Regions from separate parts of the Streptosporangium sp. NPDC049078 genome, predicted to be linked through region 3. Evidence: riboswitches for the same ligand, from Rfam matches in the RefSeq annotation. Region 3 holds a riboswitch; each other region holds the start of a gene.
The links. Region 3 has a riboswitch for cyclic di-AMP ahead of AB0B90_RS05975 (C40 family peptidase). Riboswitches for the same ligand answer to the same signal wherever they lie in the genome.
Positions count from the first base shown of each region.

Region 1: it holds a riboswitch for cyclic di-AMP, as region 3 does, so the genes downstream of both, AB0B90_RS29490 (C40 family peptidase) here and AB0B90_RS05975 (C40 family peptidase) in region 3, are expected to answer to the same signal.
Region 2: it holds a riboswitch for cyclic di-AMP, as region 3 does, so the genes downstream of both, AB0B90_RS34895 (hypothetical protein) here and AB0B90_RS05975 (C40 family peptidase) in region 3, are expected to answer to the same signal.

Region 1 is NZ_JBEZEL010000018.1:194,868-201,946, reverse strand. It holds gene AB0B90_RS29500 (M48 family metallopeptidase) at 1-1,101, opposite strand, end outside; gene AB0B90_RS29495 (hypothetical protein) at 1,098-1,946, opposite strand; gene AB0B90_RS29490 (C40 family peptidase) at 2,230-2,802, opposite strand; cyclic di-AMP (ydaO/yuaA leader) riboswitch at 2,885-3,044, opposite strand; gene AB0B90_RS29485 (class I SAM-dependent methyltransferase) at 3,384-4,082, opposite strand; gene AB0B90_RS29480 (NlpC/P60 family protein) at 4,317-5,267, opposite strand; gene AB0B90_RS29475 (hypothetical protein) at 5,578-6,210, opposite strand; gene AB0B90_RS29470 (NYN domain-containing protein) at 6,311-7,079, opposite strand, start outside.
Region 2 is NZ_JBEZEL010000025.1:105,624-112,702, reverse strand. It holds gene AB0B90_RS34925 (choice-of-anchor I family protein) at 1-1,299, opposite strand, end outside; gene AB0B90_RS34920 (TIGR03086 family metal-binding protein) at 1,511-2,080, shown strand; gene AB0B90_RS34915 (hypothetical protein) at 2,099-2,230, opposite strand; gene AB0B90_RS34910 (metal-dependent phosphohydrolase) at 2,429-3,025, shown strand; gene AB0B90_RS34905 (DeoR/GlpR family DNA-binding transcription regulator) at 3,110-3,910, shown strand; gene galT (galactose-1-phosphate uridylyltransferase) at 3,907-4,986, shown strand; cyclic di-AMP (ydaO/yuaA leader) riboswitch at 5,059-5,195, shown strand; gene AB0B90_RS34895 (hypothetical protein) at 5,199-6,173, shown strand; gene AB0B90_RS34890 (nuclear transport factor 2 family protein) at 6,210-6,638, opposite strand; gene AB0B90_RS34885 (AfsR/SARP family transcriptional regulator) at 6,848-7,079, opposite strand, start outside.
Region 3 is NZ_JBEZEL010000003.1:208,829-215,907, forward strand. It holds gene AB0B90_RS05960 (DUF1707 and FHA domain-containing protein) at 1-510, opposite strand, end outside; gene AB0B90_RS05965 (hypothetical protein) at 785-1,639, opposite strand; gene serA (phosphoglycerate dehydrogenase) at 1,924-3,513, shown strand; gene AB0B90_RS05975 (C40 family peptidase) at 4,120-4,728, opposite strand; cyclic di-AMP (ydaO/yuaA leader) riboswitch at 4,716-4,934, opposite strand; gene AB0B90_RS05980 (3-isopropylmalate dehydrogenase) at 5,090-6,136, shown strand; gene AB0B90_RS05985 (branched-chain amino acid aminotransferase) at 6,310-7,079, shown strand, end outside.

The sequences.
Region 1 (7,079 bases), on a different contig from region 3:
GTCGAGCGCGTGCAGATCCGCGCGGGCCTCGATATGCCTGCTCACCAGGTTCTGGGCCGGCCCCGACAGGACCGTGGCCAGGCTCAGCACCCCCATCACCAGCCCCACCGCCCTCGGGTCGCCGATTGAGGTGACCCCGGCCCTGCGCCGCACGCCTCCCGCCGAGGTCACCACGTACAGCAGGCACGCCCCGAACGCCGCGCCCAGGCCGCCGACGAGGGTGCCCCACAGCACGTCGTCCGCCTTGGCGTGGCCCAGCTCGTGCGCGACCACCAGCTCGACCTCGTCGGCGGGCGCGCGCAGCAGCGTGTCGTAGACCACGATCCTGCGGGTCGCGCCGAATCCGGAGACGTACGCGTTGAGCGCGGTGGTCCGCCGGGAGGCGTCGGCGACGAGCACGTTCTCGACCGGCACGCCGTCCCTGTCGGCCATCGCGAGCAGGTCGTCGCGCAGTGGCCCGGCCTCCAGCGGCCTGAAGTCGTTGAAGACCGGTTCGATGAGCACCGGGTAGGCGAAAGAGGCCGCGACGGTCAGGACGAACGCCCCGGCCGCCGCGGGGATCCACCAGCGCCGGTAGCGTCGCGCCAGGCCGATCACCGCCACCACCATGATCGCGGTCAGCCCGGCGCCGATGCCGGTGCTCTTGGCCCGGTCCGCCGCCCACGCGGGCCAGGCCTGGGTGGACAGCCCGAAGTCGCGCAGGTAGCCCTCCGACCACATCCCCAGGGGCCAGCGCAGGATCGCCACGGCCACCGACAGCGCCAGCACGCCGAGCAACGTCCGCAGCCACCACGGCCCCGGCAGCCGGTCGACGAGCCGCGCGCCCAGCGGGGTGGCGATCAGCACCCCCGCCACGACCAGCGTCAGGCCGAGCGACAGGTAGCCGGGAAGGCTGACCAGCGCGTCGAACGTCTCGGCCCTGGCGATCTGCTCGGCGGTGAAGTCGCGGGCCGGATCGGGGGTGACGGGCGGAGCTCCGTCGGGCAGCACGCTCCAGGGCGTGGTGAACGCCACGACCGCCAGCGTGACCGCCCCCAGGCCGGCCGTCGCCCATCCCGCCGACCGCACGCCCGAGGGCGCGTCCTTCGTGCTCAGCGTCACGTGAGTTCCTTCCCGAGGTAGTCGCGCCAGGATGCGGTGAACTCGGCCGGCGACAGGCCGAGCGCGCTCCCGACATCGCTACCGTAGAGCCTCACCAGCGCCTTCTCCCCGAAGCGCTCCGCGACGAACCGGCAGGCGAGCCACGCCTCCTCGTACGCCTGCGCGAGCCTCGGCGCCCCGGGGGCGAAGTCGGCCGGTCCCGGCAGACGCTCGGGCAGGACGCCCGCGCGCACCTCGGTGGCCAGCTCGGCGGCGGCCGTACGCACCGCGATCCCGGCGTCGCGGTAGCCCACGTAGTCGGCGAAGCCCTCCGACAGCCACATCGGCACCCGGCCACCACGGGTCGCGCCGGTGGCCACGTGGGCGAGCTCGTGGGTGATCACCACGTCCCTGCCGGTCTCGGTGAGCCTGGCGTATCCCGAGGGCAGGACGATCACCCGGTCCGCGGTCGCCATCGCGGCCAGGCCGCGGGTGCTGCCGGCTCCGGCGAGCGTCGCGGCCTCGGCGTCGCCGGCGGGAAAGAGGATCACCGCGGGAACCGGCCCCCAGATCTCCGCGATCGTCGCGCGGGCGCGGTCGGCCCTCGCCGCCAGATCCCGCAGGACGGCGTCGGGGACGCCGTGGCCGATCACGAGGGAGTGCTCGCCCCTGACGGTGACGGCGGCACCCGGCCACAGGTCGCGGAGGTCGCCCGGGTCCCGGAGGAGGCGCCGGGCGTCGTACGGGCCGTGCGGGAGGAGCGGTGCGGCTCCGGCCAGGAGGGGGCCCGTCCCGGCGAACGGACCGGCGCTCATCAGCGCCAGCATCCCGGCGAGCACGGCGCGGCGCCCTTTCGGGACGGACATACGAGCCGATGGTACTTGACCGGCATCTCGACCGGCATGGAGCGGCCCCGGCCCTCCTGGTGGAGGGCCGGGGCCGCTTTTCCGTGCTCGGGCGTGTGCTTTCGGCACGTGCTTTCGACGCGCCTCCGGCGTGTGCCCGGACGCGGGCTCGGGCTCCCGTACTCGGGCGCGGTGCTCAGGCACCGTGCCCGGGTCCGGCGCTCGGGCGCCGTGCTCGGGTCCGGCACCCGGGTTCGGAGTTCGGGAGCCGCGCTCGACGCGGTCCCGGGTCCCCCACCCGGGCTCAGGCTCCGGGTCGTGCCGCTCCGGCGAAGGAGGACTTGTAGTAGCCCGCCAGCTTCACGACACGAACCGTCTTGCCACTGCTCGGCGAGTGGACCATCCTGCCCTTGCCGACGTACATGCCGACGTGGCCCTTCCCGCTGAAGAACATCAGGTCACCGGGGCGCAGTTTGCTCCACGAGACCTTCTTCTTGATCGCCCTGTACTGGCTGTGGGTGACCCTGGGGAGGGACACACCCGCCTTCTTCCAGGCGTACCGGACGAGCCCCGAGCAGTCGAACGCTCCGGGCCCGGAGGCTCCCCAGCGGTAAGGGGTGCCGATCTGCTTCTTGGCCGTCGAGACCGCCTTACCGGCCCGTACCTTCTGTCGTGCCGCCTTGCTCATCTTGGCCTTGGCCTTGGCCTTCACCTTGGCCTTCGCCGTGGCTGTGGCCGAGGCCTGAGTGACGGTCTTGGTGGTGCTTTCGGTCTTCTCAGAGACGCCGGCCGCGCTGTTGACCAGGATCTCGGGGGGACCGTCCGCCGCCTGCGCCGCCGTGGGCCCGAGGGTGACCGCTCCGGCTGAGGCGGTCAACGTGAGGGCGATACCGCCGAGGGAAAGGCGGAAAAGGCGCGACAGACGAGGGTTGTGCAGGGTGCTGGACAGGATTTCTCCTTGGGGCTTCCACTGATGCCTACCGGGTTAGCTGACGGATTCGGGCTTGGAAGATGCCCTACGGCATAAACATGCCGATTCACCCCTGGCCGCAGCGTGCTGGGCCTTTTGGGTCCCCGGTTCCATGCCTCCTGGCTGCATGGATTCGGCGGGCCGCCGCAATGATCTCCGCCCCCGGGTGGGGGCACGGCGGCCGGCTGGATTCTTATAAGGGAACCGGCCCGAAGACCGACATTCACCGCGACGGCGTGGCTTGCACGTCGCGACGCCAGAAGTTACCCCGATCCCCAACGTTCGGCAAAGCATTCCCCAAATCCGGGAGGGCCGGCCCCCTTCTTGATCTTACTGTTATCCCTGCTTAATGGCCATTTATGCTAATGAGATATGACCCTCGTCACATCCTTCGCATCACGCCCGGCAAATCACGGTTTCGTAATGTTCGTCACACTCATCGTGATCCACCGATGATGGACCGTTCCCGGACGGTCGGCCGGACGCTCTCAGCGCCTGACACAGGTGTAGGCCCCGTAGATCGACTGCTGGAAGTCCGCCTCGACGATCTCGAAGCCGACGGCGTCCAGCATTGGTTCGAGCAGCCATCTGAAGGTGCTGTACTCGGTGCGCAGATGCTCGGCGTAGTCCTCGCGCGTGTAGCCGAGCGCGGGGTCGTCCGCCGCGCCGTCGAGCCAGCGGCCGAACACGGCGTCGGCCTCGTCCGGCCGGAAGTCGAAGATCAGGTCACGCAGGCGCAGGACGCCCCCCGGCCGTACGATCCGCGCGACGCGGTCGAGCGCGACGGCCTTCCAGAGGTCGGGGAGCTGATGGAGTGCGTGGCGGGTGTAGACCGCGTCGGCGGGCGGCCCGGTGTGCTCGTAGGACAGGAAGCCCGCCCGCACGCACTCGACCGCGGAGAGCCTGTTCTCGGCGGCACGGGCGGCCAGGAAGTCGTGCATCGCCGGGGAGACGTCCACCGCCACCACCCGCGAGAACCGCCGCGCCGCGGCCAGGGCGAACTGTCCGGTCCCCGCGCCGAACTCCACCACCGTCGCGCTCTCCCCCACGCCGTGCCTCGCGAGCACGGCGAGGTCCTCTTCGGGGTCGGGCCTGCCCTGCTTCCGGTCGAACCCGGCGACGAACGCGGCGTCGAGGTGCTCAGGTCCGGCGTACGCGAGCTCGTCGGGTATCCATGGTTTGATCATGTTCCGATGCTCGCAGCAGCACCGCGCCCGGCACATCCGGTTTTTTCCGGCGCCCCACCCCACCCGGCGCGGGAGCCTCGCCGTCGCCTCGCAGGCCACTGCGGACGGAGCCGCCGTGGGGCCGCTGAGCCACAGGGGAGCACCGGGGAACCGCCTGGGGCACCGGGCGCCACCGGGGGTCATGGCGGCCACTGACGGCCACTGACGGCCACTGACAACGCCGCGGGGCAACGCTCAGGGGCGGACGGCTCCGACGATACGACGGCCGTAGGACGACAGCGGGACGGTCTTGACGACGTCGCCCGTCTGCGGGGCGTGCACGATCTGGCCGTTGCCCGCGTACATGCTGACGTGGCCGAGGCCCTCGCTGAAGATGAGGTCGCCGGGCTGGAGGTCGCTCAGGGAGACCTTGCGGCTCGCACCCCAGCTCCACTGCTCCCAGGTCGTCCGGGGAAGGGAGACTCCCCCGTTGCGCCAGGCGCCCTGGACCAGGCCGGAGCAGTCCCAGCCTGCCGGGCCCGTGCCGCCGTACCGGTAGGGCTTGCCGATCTGGGCGAAGGCGAACTGCAGGGCGGCGCGGGCGTTGCCCGAGGCTGAGCCGGTGTACTGGACCCCGGTGCTCTGCGGGTTGCCCACCTTGAAGGCGTTGAGCTCGCGCAGGAGCTTCGTCTGTGCCCTCACCATCTTTTCGGCCTTGGCCTTCTCCTCGGCCAGCTCGTCCCGCGTCTTGTCGGCGTCGACCAGGGCCTTCTTCGCCTCGTCCCGGCCGATCCGCAGCGCCTTGGTGGCCTCGTCGAAGGCGTTCAGCGACTGGGCGCGGGAGGTGGACATCTGGTCGGCGGCCGCCAGGCCGCTCAGCAGGGCACCGGGGTCGGACTGGTAGATCATGCCTTCCCAGCCGTTGATCGACCCGACCTGGTAGCTGCTGACGGCCATCGAGACGAGCTCCTTGCGCAGCCCGGCGACCTGCTTGTTCTGGCGGGTCAGATCGGCGTTCAGATCGCCGTACTTCTTCCTGGCCCGCTTCCACTTCTCCGAGGCCTGGTTGTACTTCTCGACGATCTGGTCGGCCTGCTCGTTGAGCTTCTCCAGCTTCTTCTTCGCCTCGGCGGGGGTCGGCCTCAGCTGGGCGGACGCTCCGCTCACCGGCATCGTCAACAGCGCGAGAGCGAGCCCTACCGCCACCGGTATCCGAATCAGTCCAACCGGCAAACCCGCCACGGCCACGTCAACGCCTCCCGACTGCACCAGACCTGCGGCGAATAGTACAGAAGAAGTAATGGTTGACTCACCTTTTCACCGGGTTTGCTCCTTGTTCGCAGGTGACCGCTTTACCCGCGGCCGACGGCTTTCTCCCCGGAGGGCGTCGTCGGCCGCGGGAGACGGCCCTGTCAGGAGCGGTACCTCGGACGCAGGGGGGCACCGTGGGAAGCGCCCCCTGGGAACGGGTGGTGTCCCGGCCTCGGAAAGCACTCCCGCCGGTACTCCGGTCGCACTACCCGCAGGCGGCGATGTCGCAGATCTTGGCGGTCATCCTCCTGGCGTCGCGCAGCTGGACGCTCCAGTCGCCCTTCGCCGGCTTGTCGTACTCCCCCGCCCAGAGATAGACCAGGACGGCGTTGCCCTTCCTGACCAGCACGCTCCGGTCACCGCCCACCCCGGCCTTCCTGCCGTAGTGGACCTGGCCGGAGATCCTCAGCGCCTCGTCGCCGAGCCCGGTCAGGCGCGAGGAGGCGTAGCGGTAACTCGCGCCGGAGTCGGTCCTGGCCGCGCACTTGACCAGGGCGGCACGCACCTGGGCGACGGCCGAGGCGGCCGAGGCCCGTGAGCCGTACAGGATCACCTGCTCGACCTTCATGAAGTCCGGCACGCCGGTGAAGGTCACCGTCCGGGCGGCCACGCGGCCGGTCGCGGCCAGTGTGCGCCTGTCGCACGGGTTGACGGCGAGCCTGGCCTTCGCCGAGTTGCCGACCGTCCAGTTGGTCTCGGGATCGTTGTCCTTCTTGGCGGCGTCCTTCTCGTACAGCAGGAAACCTCTGGGAATGGCGGCCGCCTCGGCCGTCGCGGGGGTGGTGACGGTCGCCCCTGCGGCCAGGACGGCGAGGGCGAGCGTTATGATCTTCTTCATCTGGACCCTTTCAGCACGGAGACCCCCGCCTTCAGCCGTGGGGAGAAAGTCAACGAATCGAGCCTCCTGGGTGATCCGATGCCCCACGACCTGAAAAGGTTTACGCGCGGCCCAGACGTCTGAGAAGAAGCACCGAGGGCACCGGCCTCGCGCCCATCCTGCGCACCGACTCGGCCACCTCGCGATCCGAGGAGACCACCGCGATCGCGCGCCCCGCGGGCTCGGCGCGGACGAGCTGGCGGATCAGGTCGTCGGCGATCTGGTTCGGGGCGCTGAACAGCACGCGCACCCCCCTGGGTGCCGACACCGGGACCGGCCCGTTCAGCTCGGCGCCGTCGAAGACGCAGGTCAGCTCGGTGCGGGTCTGCGCGTAGAGCGCGCCGAGACCGGTGAGAAGGCGGCTTCGCTGGTCGGCCAGGGTGAACGTTCCGTAACCGGCCTTGGTCACGTTGTAGCCGTCGACGATCAGATGGATCTGTGGCAGCGCGAGCAACTGGTCGAGCAGGGCGGGATCGTCGTCGGCGAGCGCCCGCGCGGGAACCGCCTGGACCCCCTGCCTGCCCGGCGCCACCGAGGCGACCGAGTCGGCGGGACGGTGGATGCCCGAGGGCAGGGCGAGCTCCCTGCGCAGCCCGGCGGCGGCGTCCTGCAGGGCGTCGAGCAGCATCCGGACCTTGGTGTCCTCCACGCTGCGGCCCTCGCGCGCGGCCCTGCGCGTCGACTCCAGCTGCCGCTCGGCGTCGGCGAGCCGCTCGCGCAGGCGGCGCAGCTCGCTCTCCACGGTGCTGCCCGCCGAGAGCGCGGCGGCCTTGGCCTCGTCGGCCACCTCCTGGGCCGCGGCGGCACGCGCCTCGGCCGCCTTGGTCCGC
Region 2 (7,079 bases), on a different contig from region 3:
GAAGGCGTAGGTCCGGCCACGCACCTCACCGACCGTGATCCCCTCGGGCTCGGGGCCCTTGTTGTCGCTGCGGCTGTCGAAGGAGTCGTTCTCCTCGTTGTCGGCGTTGAAGGCGCCGGGCAGTTCCCTGGCGACGAGCCGCTCCAACTGGTCGCCGGAGTCCCAGACGAGCGCTCCCGAGGTGGACCTGACCGAGATCGAGCGGGCGCCGAACGCGTGCAGTTCGGTGTAGGCGCCGTTCGCGTCCCTGGGCGAGTCGACGGCCACGTTCAGCCGGCCGAGCTCGGCGTCCTTCTTGAGGTTCTCCGCGTCGGGCAGCGCGAGGTTCAGCGACTTGACCCTGACCTCGTCGGCGTGGCAGCCCCACTCGCGCCCGTCGCCCTCGTTGGCGGTGACCAGGTAGGTCCGCCCGCGGTCGCGGAAGTGCGCGATCGCGTCGGGCTGGTACATGCCCTTCACCGGCCGGGGCCTGATGTCGATCTTCCCGTCCCTGTCCGACGCGTCGAACCCGCTCTTCGACCAGTCCTTCAGTCCCAGCGGGACGACGTCGCGAACCACGACCCGGTTCAGGTCGACGATCGCGAGCGCGTTGTTCTCCTGAAGGGTCACATAAGCGGTGTCGCCGTCGACGGTGACGTACTCCGGCTCCAGATCCTGGGCCGCGGTGGCGCCGGGGCCGGTGATCCGCACTCCCCTGGCCCGCAGCCGCTCGGCGTCGAACTTCGCGAACCCCGCGGTCCGCACCGTCCAGCGGCGCAGGTCGACGACGCTCACCGAACCCTCGGGGTCGGCCGCCTCACCCTCGCAGTAGGAGGACGGCTCGCCCTCGTTGGCCACGACCACCCGGGTCCCGTCCGGAGTGAAGGTCAGCATGTCGGGCAGCGCGCCCACGGTCACCTGCCTGAGCTTCTTGCCGCTCGCGGCGTCGAAGAAGGCGACGGTGCCCGGGTCGGTCTTGACCGCGGCCTGCTGGGCCACGGCGACCAGGCCGCGGCGCACCGCGACGCTGTTGGCTCCGGGGGTGGCCAGGGTGGCGACCTTGCGCGGCTTGCGCGGGTCGCGGATGTCGAGCACGTCGACGGTACCGGCCTGCGCGTTCACCACGAAGACCCTGCGGGTGGAGGCGTCGTACGCGGTGATCTCCGAGGCCCCGGCGGTTCCGGCGGTGTGACGGCCGAGGAAGGTCAGCGTGATGCCCCGGTGGCCGGATTCGGCGGTGGCCGGAACCACGGAGAGGGGCAGGAGGAGCAGACCGGTGACCGCCGCGGCGGTCGCCCTGGTGAAAGTCATGGTGCGCATGAGATGAAGTTTCGCAAAATATCGTGACTTACTGCTGACGTCGATCTGACCGTGGAATGAAGTCCCCCGGTCAGGTGTGCACCCTACGGAATTCCTTGGGCACCTCGGGCATGCCGGTCATGTCCGTTGACGCGATGACTACTGGCTGTTCAGGGGTTACGGTCAAGATGAGAGCCGGGAGGAGACCCGGGAGGGCATCGGGAGGGGCATGATGACCATCGACGTACCCGAGGCTTACCACCGCGCACTGGACGACTTCGGCGCTCTTGTCCACCGGATCGGCCCCGAGCAGTGGGAGAACCCGACCCCGTGCGTCGACTGGGACGTGCGTGCTCTCGTCAACCACGTGGTCGGCGAGAACCTGTGGGCTCCCGTGCTGCTGGCCGGGGGGACCTCCGCGGACGTCGGCGACGCCTTCGACGGAGACCTGCTGGGCGACGATCCCATCAAGGCCTTCGACACCTCGGCCGTACCCGCCATCCAGGCGGCGACAGGCGTTCACGCCCTCGGCCGCCTCGTCCACCTGCCGTTCGGCGACGTGTCCGGCCGGGAGTACATCACCGAACTGTTCGCCGACGCGCTCATCCACACGTGGGACCTGGCCCGCGCCATCGGTGCCGACGAGCGTCTCGATCCCGAGTTGGTCGAGGCCTGCGCCACCTGGTTCAGCGACGCCGAGCCCGGCTACCGGCAGGCCGCGGCCACCGGGGAGCACCCGCAGCCTCACTCGGGCACCGACCCGCAGATCCTGCTGCTCGCCTCCTGGGGCCGCCGCGCCTGACCATCGGAGCGCGTGCCGTCAGCCCGCCGCCGGCCGCCGGCCGTGGTTGGCCCTGCGCTTCTTGCGCGCCCTGGCCTTGCGTGCTCGTCTGCCCATGCCGACCACCCCTTCGCCGAGGTTCCTCCGGATCCGTACGGGACTCGATCTCACTCGCCCAGACCTTCACATTCCTCCTGGAACGTCCGTCGCACAAGGCCTGGACGGCGATCCGTCCGGCTCCGGCGGACCGTATTTCCCCGGCGTTTCCCCCGTCTTGACGTTCCCCACCCGTTGGATGGACGCGTGACCGGGCTCCTCACCCGTCAGGCCGGACTCCCGGCTCCGTCACCGGACTCTAGGCTCCGTCACATGAGCGAGAAGCTGATGGCCCGCTGGCGATCCCTCGCCGGCGCGGGGGCCGACCCCCTCGGCCGCGAACTGATCACCCGGTACGACGAGCCGCACCGCAGATATCACACGACCGCCCATCTGGAGGCGGTGCTCACCCATGTCGACGCCCTCGCCGACCACGCGAGGCGCCCGGACCTGGTACGGATGGCTGCCTGGTTCCACGACGCCGTCTACGACCCGCGGCGTGCGGACAACGAGGAGCGGAGCGCGAGGCTGGCCGAGCGCGCGCTGCCGGAGCTGGGGGTGCCCGCGGAGGATGTGGCGACGGTCGCCCGGCTGGTCAGGATGACCGTCACGCACGCACCCGCGTCCGGCGACGCGGACGGGGCCGTGCTGTCCGACGCGGACCTGGCGATCCTGGGCTCCTCCCCCGACGTCTACGCCGCCTACGCGGCGGCCGTGCGCGAGGAGTACGACTTCGTCCCCGACGACGTGTTCAGGGCGGGAAGGGCCACGGTGCTGCGCTCGCTGCTCGATCTTCCTGTGATCTTCCACATCGCCGATCTGGAGGGGGCGGCGAGGGCGAACATCGCGGCGGAGCTTGATCGACTGTGAGCGGCCGGCCACCACAATCCAACAACCTCCCCCACCTGCTCGTGGTATTTTGGTGGAATCTGATGGATTAAGGGGAGTGAGGCGATGCTCGCCCAGCAGCGACAGCAGGCGATCCTGGAAAGGGTGCGCGGCAGCGGCGGGGTCAGGGTCGCCGATCTCGTCCGGGAGCTCGGCGTGTCCGACATGACGATCCGGCGCGACCTTGAGGTGCTCTCCGAACGCGGTCTGGTGGAGAAGGTCCACGGTGGCGCCACCGCCACCGGGCCCGGCTCGACCGAAGAGCCGGGTTTCGCCGCCAAGTCGGTGCGCCAGCAGGCGGAGAAGGAGACGATCGCCCGGCACGCCGCCCGGCTCGTCCGGCCGGCCACCGCCGTCGCGCTCTCCGCGGGCACCACGACCTGGACGCTCGCCCACCAGCTCGTCGACGTGCCCGAGCTGACCGTGATCACCAACTCGATCCGGGTCGCCGACGTCTTCCACCGCTCCCCCAGGGCCGACCACACGGTCGTGCTGACCGGCGGGGTCCGCACCCCCTCCGACGCGCTGGTCGGTCCGGTCGCGGTCTCGGCGATCCGCGGCCTGCACGTCGACACCCTCTTCCTCGGCGTGCACGGTATGAGCACCCGCGCCGGGTTCACCACCCCCAACCTGCTCGAAGCCGAGACCAACCGCGAACTGGTCGCCTCCGCGCACCGCCTGGTGGTGCTCGCCGACCACACCAAGTGGGGCACGGTCGGCATCAGCACGATCGCCGAGCTGGCCGAGGCCCACATCGTGGTCACCGACTCCGGCATGACCGAGAAGGCCCGCGAGGAGCTCGCCGCCTCGGTGGGCGAGATGATCATCACCGAACCCCAGCGCGAGAGCGAGATCGCCGGCCGATGAAGCGTACGATCACCCACCTGGCCGACGGCCGGGAGCTTTTCTACTTCGACCGGCGCGACGACGCCGACCGCACGGCACCCGACCGACGCGACCTGCCGCCCCGTCCCGCCGCCTCCGAGCTGCGCTACGACCCGCTCACCGAGGAGTGGATCGCGGTGGCCGGGCACCGCCAGGGCCGCACCTTCCTGCCCCCCGCCAACGAGTGCCCGCTCTGTCCCTCGACTCCGGGCAATCTCACCGAGGTCCCCTCCTCCGACTACGAGGTGGTGGTCTTCGAGAACCGGTTCCCCTCGTTCTCCGCCCAGCCGGGCGACCACCGGCCGATCGGAGGGTTGAGCGAGGTCCGTCCGGGGGTCGGCAGGTGCGAGGTGGTCTGCTTCACCTCCGAGCACGACTCCGCGTTCTCGCGGCTCTCCCCCGAGCAGGTCGAACTGGTCATGGAGGCCTGGGTCGACCGTACGGCGGAGCTGTCGGCGACGCCCGGCGTGGAGCAGGTCTTCTGCTTCGAGAACCGGGGGGCGGAGATCGGCATCACCCTGGCCCACCCGCACGGCCAGATCTACGCGTACCCCTACGTGACCCCGCGCACCAGGCTCACCCTCGGGGCGGCCGAGCGCCACAGGGAGCGGACGGGCGGCAACCTGTTCGCCGACGTCCTGGCCGCGGAGCGTGCGGCCGAGATCCGGGTGGTGGGCTCGAACGAGCACTGGACGGCCTTCGTCCCCGCCGCGGCGCGCTGGCCCGTGGAGGTCCACCTCTACCCGCACCGCAGGGTCCCCGACCTGGTCGCGCTGGACGCCGGGGAACGCGCGGCGTTCGGCCCCCTCTACACCGACGTGCTCCGCCGCCTCGACGGGATCTTCGGCGTGCCCATGCCGTACGTCGCGGCCTGGCACCAGGCACCGGTCTCCACCGGCCGCGATCTGTCGTACGCGCACATGGAGCTGTTCAGCATCCGCCGCGCGCCGGACAAGCTGAAATACCTCGCCGGGTCGGAGTCGGCGATGGGCGCCTTCGTGAACGACGTGTCGCCCGAGGCGACAGCACAACTGCTGCGCTCTGTTGTCACGAACTGATTACCGCTTGGTCTCGTCTTGAGGTCGCATGACCTGCTGTTTACCACTACTATCCTTCCCACATCGGCTGTAAACGCTGATTTGCCTAATCCCGGGCACCTTGCCCGGGAGCCGGGGAACCACCGCACCTGGGGTGAAACCACTTCGGTGGAAGGGCTTCCTCCAGCCCGAACCCGTCAGCTAACCCGGTAGGCGTAAGGAGAGGAGAGTGCGTGGCGGCCCCGTCCCCCACGTTCCGTCGGCGTGCGTCTCTGGCCCTCTGCCTGAGCTCGATCGTCGTGTTCACCATCGGCGCCCCCACCGCCGGAAGCGCGGACCCCAAGCCCACCGAGGCCAAGCTCCGCGCCGAGCTGGCCAAGCTCGGCAAGCAGGTCGACAAGCTGATCGAGACCTACGCGGCCACCCGCGAGTCGCTCAAGATGGCGCAGAAGGCCGAGATCGTCGCCAAGCAGAACCTGGAAAAGGCCGAGAAGACCTACGTCGAGGCCAAGCGGGAGGTCGACTCCATCGTCCAGTTGCGCTACCAGAGCAGCGGCGGAGGGCTGCCCGCGCTGATGTTCTCCGGCGACATGGGCGCCGCCGCGGTGATGGAGCAGCTCACCGCCCAGCAGGCCGCCCACCTGGAGGGCTTCGTCAACAGCATCGAACGCAGGAAGCGGGCGGCCGAGACGGCCGCCACGCTCACCGACGAGATCGGCGACGAGGCCAAGGAGGTGCAGGCGCAGCGCGAGAAGGCCGAGAAGCTGATCCGCGACATGAAGAACAAGCTCGACCGGCTCGCCCCCACCGGTTCCGGCCGTCGCGCCGACGGCAGCTGGGCGCCGCAGCTGCCCACCGGCGCCGACAACATCACCGACCGCACCCGGATCATGCGCGACGCCGTCATGAGGCGCTTCAACCTGCCGTACTCGGTCGGCTGCTACCGGGCCGTCAACGACGGCGGCGAGCATCCTCTGGGCCGTGCCTGCGACTTCATGATGAGCGCCGGTGGCGCGATGCCCACGGCCGCCAACCTCGCGCTCGGCGACGAGATCGCCGCCTGGGCCATCAAGAACAAGGCCAAACTCGGCGTGAAGTACGTGATCTGGCGCCAGCGCATCAACCACGGCTCCGGCTGGAGGTTCATGTCGAACCGAGGCGGCATCACGGCCAACCACTTCGACCATCCGCACATCTCGATGTACTGATCTCCGGGAGCGGCGCCCGGTCGCGTGAGCGGCGGCTCACCCCTGGGCGCCCCCGTGGGCGAAGGTGGGCGCCGCGCCCGTGGACGCGGGCCGGGCGGCGCCCCCGCCCGCCTGGAGGGGGGCGAGGTCGACGAATATGCGGTAGTCGGAGATCAGGCCGTCGTCGCGGGTGCGCCAGATCGATACGGCCACGACGCCGACGTCCGTGCCGTCGAGCCGCCGGTAGGTCACCTCGGTCTCGGCGATGATGTCGGCGTCCACCTGCCAGTTCCGCACGATCCTGTGCCGCAGGCCGCCGATGGTGGAGAAGAAGTCCCGCAACCCGGCGGCGATGGCCTCGCGTCCCGCCATCGGCTCGGCGTTGCCGAACACCAACGTGGCGTCCTCGGCCAGCAACCGCACGAACTCGTCGGGGTCGAACGAGTCGACCGTCCGGAAAACGCGTCGCACCGCGTCGTCGCTCATGCCGATCCTTCCTCACACCGTCGGGATCACTGGTGGGGACGATACGGGGCGAGGGACGAGGCACAACTATCGCCGGGGTAGGTGTCCCGTCGCCCGAAGGCACACCGAAGGTCTGCGGAACCGGGGTGCGACGGCCAGGTCTGCGCACCGCGCCGGATCGCGGCGCGTCCAGCCCTCCGCACCCCTCGTCAACGGCACCGGCCCCTGGTTCACCGATGCGCGGCCTTCAGGCCGACCTCTCCCAGACATTCCAGTACGGCGTCGACGGACATCAGGAACGGGTCGGACTGCAGAATTCGCGTGTGCATCGTGCTCATTTCCTGACCCGGCAGGATTCCCAGCTCCCGGTCGAGCAGCACGATGGTCTCCTGAAACACCTCCAGCGCCTCCCCTTGGCGACCGGTCCGGTAGAGGGCGAGCATCAGCAGGGTGCGGAACCGT
Region 3 (7,079 bases):
GTCGCCGAAGGAGACGACGTCGCCCGGCCGGACCTTGGCCGGGCCGACCAGGCGCCAGTCGTTCAGGCGGGTGCCGTTCAGTGAGCCGAGGTCGACGAGGACCCAGCCCTCCTCGTCGCGGCGGAGCTCGGCGTGCACCCGGGAGACGGTCAGGTCGGCGAGGACCAGATCGCAGGACGACCCCCGGCCCACCACGTAGCGGGTCCTGCCGTCGCCGGGCAGCGCGAGCCGGGGCAGCCGCGGGCGCCGCCAGGCCGACTCCACCCGCTTGGTGAAGTCGGAGGCCGAGGCGACGGCCTCGGTGACCATCCGGCGAAACCGGCCGCGTTGCGGCAGATCGGCGACCAGATTGTCGAGCTCGCCCTGATTGCGTGCGCGCAGAGCCATGTCGACGCGGCCGAGGAAGGTGTCGTGCGACAGATGCCCCTCGACGGCACGGTCGCGCAGCTCGTTGATCGCGCGATCACGGTCCCCGTCGGAGGCACGGGCCGGGGGATGCGTCGAGCTCATCCTCCGAGTATCGGCCCCGAGGGCGGAGCCTGTCCAGAATATGCAGATCTCTTGCGGCCACGCCTACCACGTATACGAGCCGATATCCCTGGGACGAGGTCTCCGGCACTGGTCCCCGGGGAGACAGAGTGAGGGCAGGATCGGCCCTCTGCCGACACCCGGGCGCGGGAAGGCAAGGGGCGGCAGGATCGAGCTCCCGCCAACCGGTGGCGGGATGCTCGGGCGCGGGAGACGGGGCCGGACGGGATCATCGCGCGCCCGGCCGGATGGTTCCTCAGTCGGTGACGTCGGCGCAGACCACGTGGGCGCCCAGCTCGACCATCCGCTGCTCGCTGCGCGCGTCGGCGACCCTCGCCATCAGGATCGGCGCCTCGCTCGCGGCGAGCTGTGGCAACCTGGCGCGCACCCCGCGATGGATGTCCCTGACCACGTCCTCGGCCGCCGACATGTGGACCTTCACGTGCAGCATGATCCCCGGGGCGCCCGAGGAGGTACTGGCCTCGGAGATCCACACGTGGTGGACGAGCGGGTAGTCGACGAGCAGGTGTGAGATCGCGGCACGCAGCGCGGGCAGGATCGGGTGGTCGCACCGGCGGTATCCCGGGTCCACCATCTGCATCGGGCCCGACAGGTGCGGGCGGGGCGCCGGGATCCACGGCTGGGAGGGCGCTGCCGGCACCGGCGTTCTCTGCGGGCGCGCGGGCGCGGGACGCGAGACCGTGGCCATCGCCCCGGTCGCGTACGCCGTCGGCGCCGCGCTCGACAGCGCGGGCGTGGGGCCGCTGCGCGTCGAGAGCAGGTAGCGCTGGAGGTCCTCGATCGGCACGGCCGCGGCCGCCGGACCCGCCGCGTCGATCACGATCTCCCGCACGCCGGTGACGCGCTGGATGTCGAGGATGGTGTCGGCGTCGCACGCCGACAGCGAGTGGCTGCCGCGGTGCCGCGCGTAGGTGTCCGCCGAGGTGTATCCGAGCAGGACACGATCACCGGCCTGGGTCGTGCCGAGCACGACGGAGCGGTCGGGTCGCACGGCAACCAGGAGTCCCCATTCGGCCAGCGCCGCGAGCAGCCGGTGCGGGTCGCCGTGCTGCGCGAGTACGTTGCCGAGAGCGGGGTTCCCGATGCTCATATGAGGAACGATAGGTAGTGGACCACGGCTTATCAGGGTAATAGCGAAGTTTTCTTGGGATCAAGACCAACTTGAATTTTGGTGCATGAGATCTGTCAAGGACGGGTAATCGCCTCGTGGGTCGCGAGATCCCCTCACGTCCCACCCGTCTCCGGAGCCTCTCCGAGGGGTTTCCCGGCGGCGCGAAGCGTCTCGGATCGCGGGACACTCGTGAACGCGTTCACAAGCGCCGATAGACTACGTGAGGTCCGTGCACCCCTCACCGTCTAGTAAGGATCCAGCCTGTGAACAAGCCCGTCGTACTGGTCGCTGAGGAACTTTCCGAGGCTGGTCTCGCGGTTCTGGGCGCGGACTTCGAAGTCCGCCACACCGACGGCGCCGACCGCGCCCAGTTCCTGCCCGCCCTCGCCGACGTGGACGCGCTCATCGTGCGCAGCGCCACGCAGGTCGACGCCGAGGCGATCGCCAACGCTCCCAGGCTCCGCGTCGTCGCCCGCGCGGGCGTCGGCCTGGACAACGTCGATGTGGAGGCCGCCACCAAGGCCGGTGTCATGGTCGTCAACGCGCCGACCTCCAACATCACCAGCGCCGCCGAGCACACCGTCGCCCTCATCCTCGCCTCCGCACGCAACGTCGCCCAGGCGCACTCCGCGCTCAAGGGCGGCGAGTGGAAGCGCTCGAAGTACACCGGGGTGGAGCTCGACGAGAAGGTCGTCGCGATCCTCGGCCTCGGCAAGATCGGCCAGCTGGTCGCGCAGCGCCTCCAGCCGTTCGGCGTCGAACTGATCGCCTACGACCCCTACCTGCAGCCGGCCCGCGCCGCGCAGATGGGCGTCCGGCTGGTCTCGCTCGAGGAGGCCCTGAGCGAGGCCGACTTCATCACGGTGCACCTGCCCAAGTCCAAGGAGACCATCGGTCTCATCGGTGACAGGGAGCTCCACGCGGTCAAGCCGAACGTGCGCCTCATCAACGTCGCCCGGGGCGGCATCATCGACGAGAACGCCCTCTACTCCGCGATCAAGGAGGGCCGCGTCGCCGGCGCCGGCATCGACGTGTTCCCCAAGGAGCCGGTCACCGACAGCCCGCTCTTCGAGCTCGACCAGGTCGTCGTCACCCCGCACCTGGGCGCCTCCACCCACGAGGCCCAGGAGAAGGCGGGCACCCAGGTCGCGCGCAGCGTGAAGCTCGCCCTCGCCGGGGAGTTCGTGCCGGACGCGGTCAACGTCCAGGGCGGTGCCGTCGCCGAGGACGTCAAGCCGGGTCTGCCGCTCGCCGAGAAGCTCGGCCGGGTGTTCACCGCCCTCGCGGGCGAGGTCGCCACCAAGCTCGACGTCGAGGTGCGCGGTGAGATCGCCTCCCACGACGTCCGCGTGCTGGAGCTGGCCGCGCTCAAGGGCGTCTTCACCGACGTGGTCGAGGACTCGGTCACCTACGTCAACGCCCCGCTGCTGGCCAAGGACCGGGGGGTGTCGGTCGAGCTGGTCACCAGCTCCGAGAGCCCCGACTGGCGCAACGTCGTGACGGTCCGCGGCGTCCTCGCCGACGGCCGCACGGTCTCGGTCTCCGGCACCCTGTCCGGGCCGAGGCAGATCACGAAGATCGTCGAGGTCAACGGCTACCAGATGGAGATCGAGCCCACCGACCACCTGTCGTTCTTCACCTACACCGACCGTCCCGGCATCGTCGGCGTGGTCGGCCGTATTCTCGGCGACCACTCGATCAACATCGCCTCGATGCAGGTGGCCCGGGACGCCAAGGGCGGCAAGGCGCTGATCGCCCTCACCGTCGACACCGCGATCCCGGCCGAGGTGATCGACCAGATCGGCGCGGAGATCGGCGCCGACAGCGGCCGCTCGGCCGACCTGGCCGACTAGCCCCGTTTCCCGCGCGTGCCGCGTCGTCGCGGGTCGGTGGCCCTTCCCGATCCAGGACGACATGCGATCACCCAGGACCGATCGGGGGACGTACGGGAAACACGGCCGTGGTCCACCGATGTGGCCGCCGCCCCGATGACCGGGGCGGCGGCCACATCTCGTCTCAGCATGTGAGAAGTGTGTACGCCGGGCGAGACGGCGTTTCCGTGGGCAGGTAGCCTGGAATGAAATGCGCCAGGTTCTCGTAATTCCTACCTGCCGCGGCGAGGCCTGACAGGGGCAGGCCGGCGACTCGCCGCGGTGTTGTGGCGCTTGCCGGCTCCAAGCCCCCGTCGCCGGTCCGTGATCCGGACCCTCGACATCAGGCCTGGTCGGAGTCCCGACCGGAGACTTGACCACCTTCCTTGCTCGCGTGCGACCGAGACGAGATTCGCCATGTACGACATGTATCCCTGGAACCGTCCCGAGGAGACAGAGGACGAGGCCACCGACGCGCTCCAGACCGCTCTGGACCGCAGGGACAACGGTGGTGCCCCCACCCGCTGAACCCGTTCTCGCCGCCACCGGGGCCTCCACGGCCTCCCGGCGGCGATCCGCCGGCGTGTCTCATCCGCCGGGCACGACTTCGATCGCGAGCTCGACCCGCTTGGCGAGCTGGACCCCCTGCGGGTCGGGGCGGACCGCGCCGACGAAGGAGGCGCGGCGCCAGGAGCTGAGCTTCTCCTCCTTGACGACGTCGCCGCTTTGCGGGGCGTGAACCATGTAGCCGGGCTTTGTGATCATGCCGACGTGGCCGAGGCCGCTGAAGAAGGCCAGGTCACCGGCTCTGAGGTCCTTCCAGGCGATCTTCTTGGAGAAGGCGGCGTACTGGTCGTAGGTGACGCGGGGGAGTTTGATCCCGGCGGCGCCGTAGGCGCGGAGCATCAGGCCGGAGCAGTCGAAGCCGCCGTTGCCGGTGCCGCCCCAGACGTAGGGCGTTCCGCGCTTGGACATGGCCCACTGCACGGCCTTCTGCCAGGCGGGCCTGACGTCCATCGCCTTCAGCGTTTCCTTCAGCGTGGGGGTTTTGAGCGCCGCGGGTCCGGGGGCGGGGGGCGGGGAGGCGGCCAGGGCGGCGGTCGAGGTCGCGCACACCGCGGCGCCGGCGAGGATCAGGGAGGCGGAGATGGACAGGACGCGGGGGAGAACTGTGCCGGACAGGATGATTCCTTCCATAAGGCCGGCCGGGTGAGCTGTCGGGCTCGGGCGTGGAGGCCGCCCTACGGCGCGAGAACGCGCTGATTCGCCCCAAGGGATCCGCCTGATGACGACCGGGAACGCGCTCCGGGGGAGGGGCGGTGTTCTCGGGGGTGCGGTAGATCCCGTAAAGAGTGGTTCCCCGGCTCCGTGCGGGCCCGGTAAGGGGATGGCCCGTACGGATTAGGCAGTGATGTGAATGGGAGGACCATAACGAAACCTCCCTAAACGGTCAATAGGGAGCAAAAAAGGACAAAACGATCAGAGGGTCTGTCGTGCGAACACGTCCGCAGAATGAGACCGGTGTTCAATCGCCGAGACGGACCGGTAAGGTGCCTGCATGGATTCGCGTAACATTCGCCTGGCGGTCATCCCCGGGGACGGAATCGGAGTCGAGGTCGTCGCCGAAGGGCTGAAGGTCCTCGAAGCGGTCGGTACGAAGGTGGAGACCACCACCTACGACCTCGGCGCCAAGCGCTACCACGAAACCGGCGAGACCCTGCCGGACCCGGTCCTCGACGAACTGCGCGGATACGACGCGATCCTGCTCGGCGCGGTCGGCGACCCCAGCGTGCCCCCGGGCATCCTGGAGCGCGACCTGCTGCTCAAGCTCCGCTTCCAGCTCGACCACTACGTGAACCTGCGCCCGGTCAAGCTCTTCCCCGGCGTCGAGACGCCGCTGGGCGGATCCCGCCCCGAGGACATCGACATGATCGTCGTCCGCGAGGGCACCGAGGGCCCGTACGCCGGAGCGGGTGGCGTCATGCGCAGGGGCACGCCGCACGAGATCGCCACCCAGGAGTCGCTGAACACCGCCTACGGCGTCGAGCGCGTCGTGCGTTACGCCTTCGACAAGGCGCTCGGCCGCCCCCGCAAAAAGCTGACGCTGGTCCACAAGACCAACGTGCTCACCTACGCCGGCGACCTCTGGGCCCGCACCTTCGACCGCGTCGGCCTGGAATATCCCGAGGTCCAGACCGACTACTGCCACGTCGACGCGGCCTCGATGTTCTTCGTCAGCCAGCCGGAGCGCTTCGACGTGATCGTCACCGACAACCTCTTCGGTGACATCCTCACCGACATCGGCGCGGCGATCGCCGGCGGCATCGGTCTGGCGGCGAGCGGCAACGTCAACCCCGACCGCACCGCGCCGAGCATGTTCGAGCCGGTTCACGGCAGCGCCCCCGACATCGCGGGCCAGGGCAAGGCCGACCCGACCGCCACGATCCTGTCGGTCGCCATGCTCCTCGACCACCTCGGTATGGCCGCCGAGGCCACCAGGGTCGAGCAGGCCGTCGCCGACGACCTGGTCGAGCGGACGGCCGGCCGGGCCGGCCGGACCACCCACGAGATCGGCGACGACATCACCGCCCGAGTAGCCGGCTGAGGAAGCCGCCTCCCTCGACCCCGACGCGCCTGGCGGCTCACCTGAGCCGCCAGGCGCGTTTTTGTTTCTCCAGCACTGCCGGTTTTCGGCATGGATGGAGTAGTTTCCCGTTACCCGGTCCGACGCAGAATGGACCCAAGGGTAAGCCAGACCTCAAGAGAAGGATCCGTGCGATGACCACCGCTCAGAAGCTCAGCTTCGACGTGCAGCTCTCCGACCACGCTCGCACCGCGGCAGAGCGCGAGCAGGTAATGGCGAGTCCCGGGTTCGGTCAGGTCTTCACCGACCACATGATCTCGATCGACTACACCGAGGGTGAGGGCTGGCACGACGCCAGGCTCATGCCGTACGGCCCGCTCAGCCTCGACCCCGCGACGTCGGTCTTCCACTACGCGCAGGAGCTTTTCGAAGGGCTCAAGGCCTACCGCCAGGAGAACGGCGCGATCGTGGCCTTCCGGCCGGAGGCGAACGCCGCCCGCTTCAACAGCTCCGCGCTGCGGATGGCCATGCCCGAACTGCCCGAGGAGACGTTCGTCGAGTCGCTGGAGCTGCTCGTCCAGACCGACCGCGAGTGGGTCCCGACCACGCCGGGGCACAGCCTCTATCTGCGCCCCTTCATGATCGCCACGCAGCCGGCGCTCGGCGTCAACTACCCGTCCAGGAGCTACAAGTACATGGTCATCGCCTCTCCGGCGGCGGCCTACTTCGGAGGCGGGCAGGCCGTGACGGTCTGGCTCTCCACCGAGTACACCCGCGCGGCCCCCGGCGGCACCGGCTTCGCCAAGTGCGGCGGCAACTACGCGGCGGCCTTCGTCGCCCAGCGCCAGGCCGTCGAGCAGGGCTGTGACCAGGTGGTCTGGCTGGATGCGGGCGAGCACCGCTACGTCGAGGAGATGGGCGGGATGAACCTGTTCTTCGTCTACGGAGACCGCCTGCTCACCCC